3 regions of the Vibrio taketomensis genome follow, and region 1 is predicted to be linked to each of the others. Evidence: predicted binding sites of a transcription regulator. Region 1 holds the regulator's gene; each other region holds the start of a gene.

Region 1 (3,183 bases):
ATCTTTGCTCTCCTTATACCTAGCCTGTATTAAGCTTAGTATCTAAATTTGCTGCGTTGATGAAATATAAGAACTTATAAGTCGCGAAAAACTTTCAAAAAAAAGCCAGCGAGATCGCTGGCTAGATTAAGTTAGTGCTGTAAGCGTGCGAGCAATTCCTCTCGGCGGGCTAGGGGGACAACAGACCAATGGGTGCCCTGTATCGCGCCCTCAAGCGACCAAAGAAGCTCGAGGCTAACCTCACTAGTATGAGAGTTACGAATCGCTTTAAACGCCTCTAGAGAGCCAGTTTGATGTAGCTGCTGAACGTCTTCAATGCCTGCTTTTTTAAGCATACGTTCAGTCGCTAGACGTAAATTAGGTAAATCTTTAATACGGGTTGGTTTTGTTTCAGCTTGAGAAGACTTTTCTACTTGCGCTCTGGCATGCGCAGCTCGAGCTATCTCAAGGGCTTTTTCACTGTCGTTATACCATTCTTCACTGAGTGCGAAGTACTTGGTGACAACAGGGAAACCGCGTTTGTGATAAATATAAGGTTCAAAACCCAGTTGCTTAAATTGTTTTCTTAAAGTGCTGTCAGCACGGATATGAAGCTTATTGTGTACGACTAGGGCAAACATGGTTTCGTCTGCGAAAATCCCAAACCCACCAAACATAGAGCGAGATTTAATGCGACCTAGTGGCTCAAATAGCCTCATTGAGTCTTTCAGTATTGGTTTATCCATTCAGTACTTTCTCGGTGTATGTGTATGTTAATACGCCACCAAATCAGGTCCGAGAGAATAGCAGGTAATGCAGGTATCTGGAGGTTAATCAGTTAACGTGTGCATTTCTACCATCGGCAACCCCGCTACCATACAGTCATGTTGAATCATGAATATTTAGGCCGGTGGCTTTGCGTCCCATCTTTTCAGAATGGTTTGCCCTGTGCGTGACTTAATTTGCTTTGCTAAAGATTAAAATACTTCTTGTAAGAAGTATCAGCATACTATGGAAGAATTGTGATCTTAATGCAAGAATAAAGTCTGAAATGTAACATAGCTGATGGTGAGACCATCAGCTATTGTTTTATTAATCATCGAGTTAGTTAATTTTCTTAACCGTAGAGCGCTCAACGATTTCTGGATGCATTTCAAAAACTCGCTTATCGTGTTCTTTATTTTTGATGCGCTCAAGTAGGATTTCAAACGCGTTTTTACCTACACGACGTTTTGGTTGGTGAACCGTTGTTAGCGGTGGAGAGAAGTACTCTGCCAACTCGATGTTGTCGTAACCGATCACCGACATATCTTCTGGAATACGAATGCCTTTTTGCTGTAGGCGACTCATTAGACCAAGTGCCATGGTATCGTTAAAACAGAAAATTGCCGTAGGACGCTTGTCCATTGCAACGATTTGGTCAGCGGCAAGCACGGCAGTGTCACACTCAAAGTTACCTTCAAGAATCCAATCTTCATTAACCGTAAGGTCTGCTTCTGTCATCGCACGTTTAAAGCCTTGAATACGCTCTTGGCAAACGGCTTTTTCGAAGTGACCACTTAAACATGCGATATCTTTGTGACCATGCTCAATGAGGTATTTGGTCGCTAGGTAGCCACCTTCTTCTGAGTTGTCGATGATCTTATCGACTTGAGAGCTCTCTGGGCCCCAGTCCATAACCACTTTAGGAATGTCTTTATGGCGGTCTAGCATTTCGCTCAGTTCTTCGGTTAGGTCTGAACACATTACCAAAATACCGTCGACACGTTTTTCCGCTAGCATGCGAATGTAGTCACGTTGCTTCTCGTAGATACCACCCGTATTACAAAGAATTAGCGTGTAACCTTGGCGGTAGCAGTAGCTCTCAACACCATCAATGACTTCAGAAAAGAACAGGTTAGTTGATTGCGTTACTAGCATACCGATAGTGCGTGTGCTATTACATTTTAGACTGCGAGCGACTGCGCTTGGTGCGTAGTTTAGCTCTGTAACCGCTTCCATTACACGTTCTTGTGTTGCTTCAGCAACAAAGCGCGTTTTATTAATCACGTGCGATACAGTTGTTGTCGATACGCCAGCTAAGCGCGCAACATCTTTTATAGTGGCCATAAGGTATGATCCTATCTATCGCTGCCACATCCGCTATTCACATTATTGGGAATAAATTGGCAGTAAGTATTAGAAATACAAAAACCGCTTGAGAGCAGCGGTTTGTACTTAAGTTATATTAATTTATCGTTTGCGATGACGATTTTAGACCGCATTGACGCTGGTAGCAAATGAAAAACCATCATCGCAGCTTGGGGCGTGTATGCTATTCCGCTTCGCCGGCCAAATAGTTACAGTCGAGTTCAAGGAACGCAACAAGCAATGAAGTGACGGCTGAATAGAAACCAAATGAGTCAAGTGCTTGGCTTTTCGCGGCGAACTTAGGTACCCAATTTAGAATATAACGGCGAATAAACGCCTCTTGTTCAATCAGCGCATCTTCAAAATGGCCTTCTTGCTCAAGCTCGTTAGTGCGAATAATCATATTGCCCAGCAGGTCGAGTTCAATAGCGATATGATCCGCAGGCTCATTCAAACTTTGATTGATTGCCACGCCATGTTCTGCAAGCAGCGCTTCCATTTCTTTGGCTGGCTCATCATGTAGAAGACCTGTTGTGCCGACATACATCGAAGCATATGGCAAAGCAGACTCTTTATCTGATTTCAGGAACAGATCGCAGAAGTCAGCGGCGAGTTCAAGTTGGCCATCTTCACGGTCAATTTGGCGGTTAAGCGCGTCGACTAGGCGATCAACAGATGGTTTAAGGGTTGGGTTTTCGCCTAGGCCAGATAAAAAGCCACGAATTTCAGCGCTTTGGTATTGATCCAATTCAGCTTCGGTCAGCTCTTTGGCAAATAAACTAGAAAACCACCAGTAAATTTCTGCACGCTTTTCGTTAAACGCTTTGAGTTCTTGCATCTAAATAATGCTCCAAGTTTGTGTTCTATTTATATTTTAGCGAAGAAAAATGAATAACGATAATGCCTATTGTGACTAAATGAGTCTTAAAATGGCAAATTGTTAACCGATGAGCTAGGGTTGTCTTGAATCAATAAAAATCATCTTTCTTGATTTTAATGTAATAAATACTAGAAATGTTACGACATATGAATAGAATACAACGGAAATTGATTCCCAATGTAAATAAAGTGGTT
Region 2 (3,183 bases), 220 kb from region 1:
AGAAGAGATTTTATGTCCATCGTGAGCTCCAATATGAGTGATAGCAAACCTAAGCACTCAGACTAACAGAACAAAATGAACAGGGGATTAATAGCAACGTGTTGAGAAATGAGAGTTTAGAATTGAAAATTGGTGGGAGAAAAATGAAAGAGCCGAAAAGTTATCCCTCTCGGCTCTAATATTTCAATCTTAGCGTTCTATATTCTAGAATAGTTATTCCGCAGCGTAACCATACATGCCAAGTAGCTCGCCATCGAGGTAAGCACTTTTGCCATCACGCATTTCTAAGCGACCTTCAACAAACCACTTGGCGACCATCGGATAGATACGGTGCTCTTGGTTTTGTACTCGCTCAGTGAGGGTTTCTACCGTGTCTTCATCAAAGATCGGCACTTTAGCTTGCAAAATTACCGGGCCGCCATCGAGTTGTTCGGTGACAAAGTGGACGCTGGTGCCGTGTTCTTCATCTCCCGCATGAATGGCGCGCTGGTAGGTGTTTAGCCCCGGGTATTTAGGTAGCAGAGAAGGGTGAATATTGATCATGCGGCCCATATAGTGGCGAACAAATTCACCACTGAGAATACGCATAAAGCCAGCAAGAATGATCAAGTCTGGCTTAAATTCATCCATTTGACGCATCAATTCATGATCATAAGCATCACGAGTATCGAATGCTTTAGTATCAAGGAAGATGCCCGCCGCACCTGCGTTTTTGGCGCGCTCTAGCGCATAGGCTTCCGCTTTATTTGAAAATACAGCGGTTACCTTGCCATCTTTGATGGTGGTTGTGCACGCATCAATAATGGCTTGCAGGTTGGTGCCATTTCCGGAAACTAAAACAACAATACTCTTCATACTTAGTTAATCTCTACTTGCTCTTCACCAGCTTGTGCGGGTGCGATAGTACCGATAACCCATGCTTTCTCGCCTTCTTGCTCGAGCAGTTTTACCGCAGCTTCTGCTTGGTCTGCAGGAAGAGCGACGATTAAACCCACACCGCAGTTAAAGGTGCGGTACATTTCGTGGGTAGTGACGTTACCTTGCTGCTGCAACCATTTGAAGATCACTGGCCATTCCCAACTCGTACCATCGATCACCGCTTTTGTACCTTCAGGTAGCACGCGGGGAATGTTTTCCCAGAAGCCGCCGCCAGTGATGTGTGAAATCGCATGAATGTCGTGTTGCTCAATCATTTTAAGTGCAGACTTAATGTAGATCTTGGTTGGCTCCAGTAAATGTTCACCAATCGTACGACCTTCAAGTTCTTGGTTTTTATCGGCACCAGAGACTTCAAGGATTTTGCGTACTAGCGAGTAACCATTTGAGTGAGGGCCACTTGAACCTACCGCAATCAGTGCATCACCTGCTGCTACTTTAGTGCCATCGATGATGTCGGCTTTTTCTACTACGCCAACACAGAAGCCTGCAACATCATAGTCTTCACCTTCGTACATACCCGGCATTTCAGCCGTTTCACCACCAATCAGCGCACAACCGGCTTGAACACAACCATCAGCAATACCAGAGACGACATCTGCCGCAGTATCAACATCGAGTTTGCCTGTTGCATAGTAGTCAAGGAAGAATAGGGGTTCTGCACCTTGTACGATCAAATCGTTCACACACATTGCCACTAAATCGATACCGATGGTGTCATGTTTGTTCATATCCAACGCTAGACGGAGTTTGGTACCTACGCCGTCAGTGCCAGAAACTAACACAGGTTGCTTGTACTTGGTTGGCAGTTCACAAAGTGCACCAAAGCCACCAATACCGCCCATTACTTCAGGGCGACGAGTACGTTTTACGGCACCTTTAATACGATCAACAAGCGCATTACCTGCATCAATATCAACGCCAGCGTCTTTGTAGCTTAAAGAAGTGTTATTACCACTCACGGGAAGTCCTCGGTCTAGTCAGTCGGATATGAGAAATCGGCGCTATTCTAACAGTGGATAAAGTGCAATAGCAAACGTTTGCGCAAGTTTTTTATCTGACATTAGATCAAGAAATGCGGTACGAAATCGTTTATAATCTGAAGGTTTATTTGAAATTTACCCTATAGCCGGAGATGGACATGAAAGTTGTTGAAGTTAAACACCCTCTTGTTAAACATAAAATTGGTCTAATGAGAGAAGGTGACATCAGCACAAAACGCTTCCGTGAGTTAGCGACTGAAGTTGGTAGCCTACTGACTTATGAAGCGACTGCGGATTTTGAAACCGAGAAAGTAACCATTGATGGCTGGAACGGCCCAGTAGAAGTTGATCAAATCAAAGGTAAAAAAGTAACAGTAGTGCCAATCCTACGTGCTGGCCTTGGTATGATGGACGGCGTACTTGAGCACATGCCTAGTGCACGTATCAGCGTGGTAGGTATTTACCGTGATGAAGAAACGCTAGAGCCAGTTCCTTACTTCAACAAGCTGGCTTCAAACATCGACGAGCGTATCGCACTAGTGGTTGACCCAATGCTAGCGACGGGTGGTTCGATGATCGCAACTATCGATCTACTAAAAGAGAAAGGCTGTCAGGCAATTAAAGTACTTGTACTTGTTGCTGCGCCAGAAGGTATTGAAGCACTTGAACGTGCACACCCAGATGTTGAGCTTTACACTGCAGCTATCGACGAGAAGCTAAACGATAAAGGCTACATCGTACCTGGTCTAGGTGATGCAGGCGATAAGATCTTCGGTACTAAATAAGCCGAATTAATGAAAAGAGGAGCTTAAGCTCCTCTTTTTTGTGTTTAATTTCGCACGCTGCGTTTTGAGCGTCGAGCTGCTCTCAACTCTTATTGTCGCTTTTCTATTTTTTCAGACTCAAGGTTCCGCCAACACGTGAGGCAGAGCTTGGTTTATGCTCGCTTGGTTTGCGGTTCGTTGGTTTGGCATAATTTGGCTTTGAAGTGCTTGGCTTTCCGTGACCTTTTGTCGTAACTTGGCTTGCTATTGCTAGGTTTGCCATCACGGCCTTTAGCAAATTCACCATCACGTTTAGTTTGACCATAGCCTCTGCTGTCGTTGTCACGAGCTTTGTAGTTTGGCTTATCATTACGGCGCTCATCACGACGTGAGTCAAAACGCTCGTTACCACGTTCATTCGCTCGTTCATTATTGCGTCCGCTGTTGCGACCTTTGTTTGAGTTTGGCGCATGGCGGTATTCATCAGCATTGCGGCCTTT
Region 3 (3,183 bases), on a different replicon from region 1:
TTTTCCTCAAGGTATGTGGATACGCCTTTCATCGACTTTGATATCTATATTTTTGCTGCAGCTTGTGAGTGAGGTCTCGATACAGTAATGCATTGAGTTTTATACATAGCAAGCAGGTAGAGATGAGTGGTAAGTTATGCCGCCTTTAGTGAGCCTATTGATCGCTATACTCAATTTTCTCACATTTATCTTGAAACACCATTTGCATCAAAGGAAAGTAGTGCAGTGAAAAAGCTTTAGATCATTCATTTTTTGTATCAGTTTACTTCCGTTATCGGTTTTTGCGCTCACACTCTCGCAACAAGACGTTCAGCAGATAAAACAAGATATTCATACACTGCAATCAGCGATTGAGACTCACGATGTAGAAAGTGTTCTCAACCTAACTCATGATTCGATTTTCCAAAAAATGGCAAGCAGAGAAACAATGCAAGCCGTACTCGTTGAAACATATGGCAAGTTTGAGCAATTGCAAGTAAAGGTTCATGATTACCAAATTGGTGAATTCGGTCAGGCATATCAAGCCGGCGATGAAATTGCGATATTCGTACCGACTCAGACACTCATGGAAATTCAGCAGCAAAAGATTCAAAGTACGTCATATTTGCTGGCGTTGAAGAATAGAGCAGGTGAGTGGCACTACATTGATGGTTCGGCTTTCAAGCAAGACCCACTACAAATGTGGTTTTTAGTGCCAGACCTTCCGACAGATGTCGTTGTGCCGCCAAGCGAACATAAAGTGATTACTGAATAACAGTTATTTGCCGTGAATAAAAAAGAGCGTCCATTGGACGCTCGTTTTCAATGGAATTCTGGCTAAACATATTCATCGATGTGGTGCATTTTTTTGACCACATTTTCGCCTTGGTAAGTTTTTACCACGACACCGTCTTCATTGCGGATTTGAATTTGATTATGTTGATTGAGTGACGCGTGAAGGTTATCACTCTGATTTTTTAAGCTTTGATCAATGAATGCAGTCGCAGCTTTCAAATTATGCTGTATGTATGGCTTGTATATGGCGTTGTCGATTCTCATAAATTCACCAGCGATCGGCTGCTTTAACCGTATTGTGCTGAATATATCATCAACTTTTTAGATAAGCTATTGATGTTTAGTTGATGAACTTAAATTTTGAACCAAAAAGAGCCCCGAGACATACGGGGCAAGAAGGTTGTTGTAGTTGTATCTTAATGTATTACTGACGTTTGTTGTGAACGCAAGGAGATGCTCATTAACTTGTTTAACCTTAGAAATGAAGTTGAATATTCGCCAGTATGAATATCATTTTTAACCAATTCTTATAGTGAAATGTGATCTCGATTCAACAAATTAGGTGGTGGATTATGATGTAAAACGTTTGCGTGATTTTTTTATTCGGCTGAACGTTTGCGTGAAAAAATGTGATGATTATCTCGAAACTATCGCTATACTTGCCGCCCGGTTATGGGTGTTATCCTACCAATTACAAGCCGTCACATGGACGAGTGAATGACCCCAAGGACAGGACCAGCTGTTAATTCAATGCTTGTAAAGGTAATCATAAGTGAACGTAATTTTTGGTTTGATCGGTGTATTAGTCCTAATCGGATGTGCAGTGCTGTTATCTGAGAGTCGTAAGGCGATCAATTGGAAAACAGTTTCAAGGGCGTTGCTCTTGCAAGTAGGCTTTGCAGCCTTAGTACTTTATTTCCCGTGGGGGCAAGCTGCTCTGGGCAGTTTAAGTAATGGTGTTGCGGGTCTTCTTTCTTTTGCTGATGAAGGCATCAAATTCCTTTTCGGCGATCTCGCCAATTCTGGTTTCATTTTCGCAGTTCGCGTCCTTCCTATTATCATCTTCTTCAGTGCTCTAATTTCTGCTCTCTACTATCTTGGCATTATGCAAAAGGTCATCGAGTTTATCGGTGGTGGTATTCAGCGTTTCCTTGGTACCAGTAAAGCTGAGTCATTAGTGGCAACAGGCAACATCTTCCTATCTCAAGGTGAATCTCCTCTTTTAGTCCGTCCTTTCCTTTCACGTATGACTCGCTCTGAATTGTTTGTGGTTATGTCAGCAGGTATGGCATCGGTAGCAGGCAGTGTTCTAGGTGGTTACGCGGGTCTTGGCGTTGATCTAAAATATCTAATCGCAGCAAGTTTTATGGCTGCGCCAGGTAGCTTAATGATGGCAAAAATCATTGTTCCTGAGACAGGTGTTCCAGTTGATCAAACTGAGATCGAGATGGATAAAGCGCAAGATAGTAACGTGATTGACGCGCTAGCAAGCGGTGCGATGAACGGCATGAAAGTTGCGGTTGCTGTCGGTACCATGTTGATTGCGTTTGTGTCAGTAATCGCAATGGTTAACACTGGTCTTGAGAACCTTGGCGAATTAGCGGGTTTCTCTGGCATTACGTTGCAAGGTATCTTTGGTTACCTATTTGCACCACTTGCTTGGATTATTGGTGTACCAACAAACGAAGTGCTGATGGCGGGTTCGTACATTGGTCAGAAGATTGTAATGAATGAATTCGTTGCCTTCATTGACTTTGTTCAGCACAAGCAACAGCTTTCTGAGCTAACACAAGTTATCGTGACTTTCGCGCTTTGTGGTTTTGCTAATATTGGCTCAATTGCGATTCAGCTTGGTTCAATCGGTGTTATCGCACCAGACCGTCGCTCTGAAGTTGCAAATCTTGGTTTAAAAGCAGTAGCAGCTGGTACGCTTGCGAACCTAATGAGTGCATGCTTGGCGGGGATCTTCTTCCTACTGTAAATCGCTTACGTTTTTTGAAACGTCGTCTTGTACGGCGTTTTTTTTCATCTCAAGAAAACACGCAGACAAAAATAAACTGAAACTGGGTAATTTACTTACCTAAATCAAAGTAATTCGCCATTATCGCCCTAGTATTAACTGTCTTGGCGCAACAGTGCGCAGTTTTTAGAGAAGTTATAGTTATGGATAATCTAGTTTCCCGCTTTTTGCGTTATGTCGCTTTCGATACACAATCAAATCCAAGTAATCAGCAATGCCCGAGTAGTGAAGGGCAAATGACATTTGCCCTGTATCTAAAAAAAGAGCTTGAGCAGCTAGGTTTGAGTGATGTGTCATTAGATGAACATGGTTACCTAATGGCCCGCTTGCCGAGTAACGTGGAAACTCATGTTCCACCAATTGGTTTTATTGCACATATGGATACGGCT

Evidence for each region. The regulator PurR, encoded in region 1, represses purine synthesis genes. The targets are predictions, from matches to a motif close to TNANGNAAACGTTTNCNTNA.
Region 2: a site for PurR is predicted at 1,965-1,984, ahead of purM (phosphoribosylformylglycinamidine cyclo-ligase). Genes of this name have one in related genera too.
Region 3: a site for PurR is predicted at 1,349-1,368, ahead of Vt282_RS17700 (NupC/NupG family nucleoside CNT transporter). Genes of this name have one in related genera too.

The regions. Positions count from the first base shown of each region.
Region 1 covers NZ_AP019649.1:988,932-992,114, forward strand. The annotation lists gene Vt282_RS04595 (TVP38/TMEM64 family protein) at 1-2, opposite strand, end outside; gene Vt282_RS04600 (TfoX/Sxy family DNA transformation protein) at 132-725, opposite strand; cyclic di-GMP riboswitch class I at 838-935, opposite strand; gene purR (HTH-type transcriptional repressor PurR) at 1,084-2,088, opposite strand; gene torD (molecular chaperone TorD) at 2,294-2,947, opposite strand.
Region 2 covers NZ_AP019649.1:772,660-775,842, forward strand. The annotation lists gene Vt282_RS03575 (tellurite resistance TerB family protein) at 1-20, opposite strand, end outside; gene purN (phosphoribosylglycinamide formyltransferase) at 214-855, opposite strand; gene purM (phosphoribosylformylglycinamidine cyclo-ligase) at 858-1,898, opposite strand; gene upp (uracil phosphoribosyltransferase) at 2,078-2,704, shown strand; gene rluF (23S rRNA pseudouridine(2604) synthase RluF) at 2,857-3,183, opposite strand, start outside.
Region 3 covers NZ_AP019650.1:869,480-872,662, reverse strand. The annotation lists gene Vt282_RS17710 (hypothetical protein) at 428-754, shown strand; gene Vt282_RS17705 (hypothetical protein) at 817-1,038, opposite strand; gene Vt282_RS17700 (NupC/NupG family nucleoside CNT transporter) at 1,547-2,755, shown strand; gene pepT (peptidase T) at 2,938-3,183, shown strand, end outside.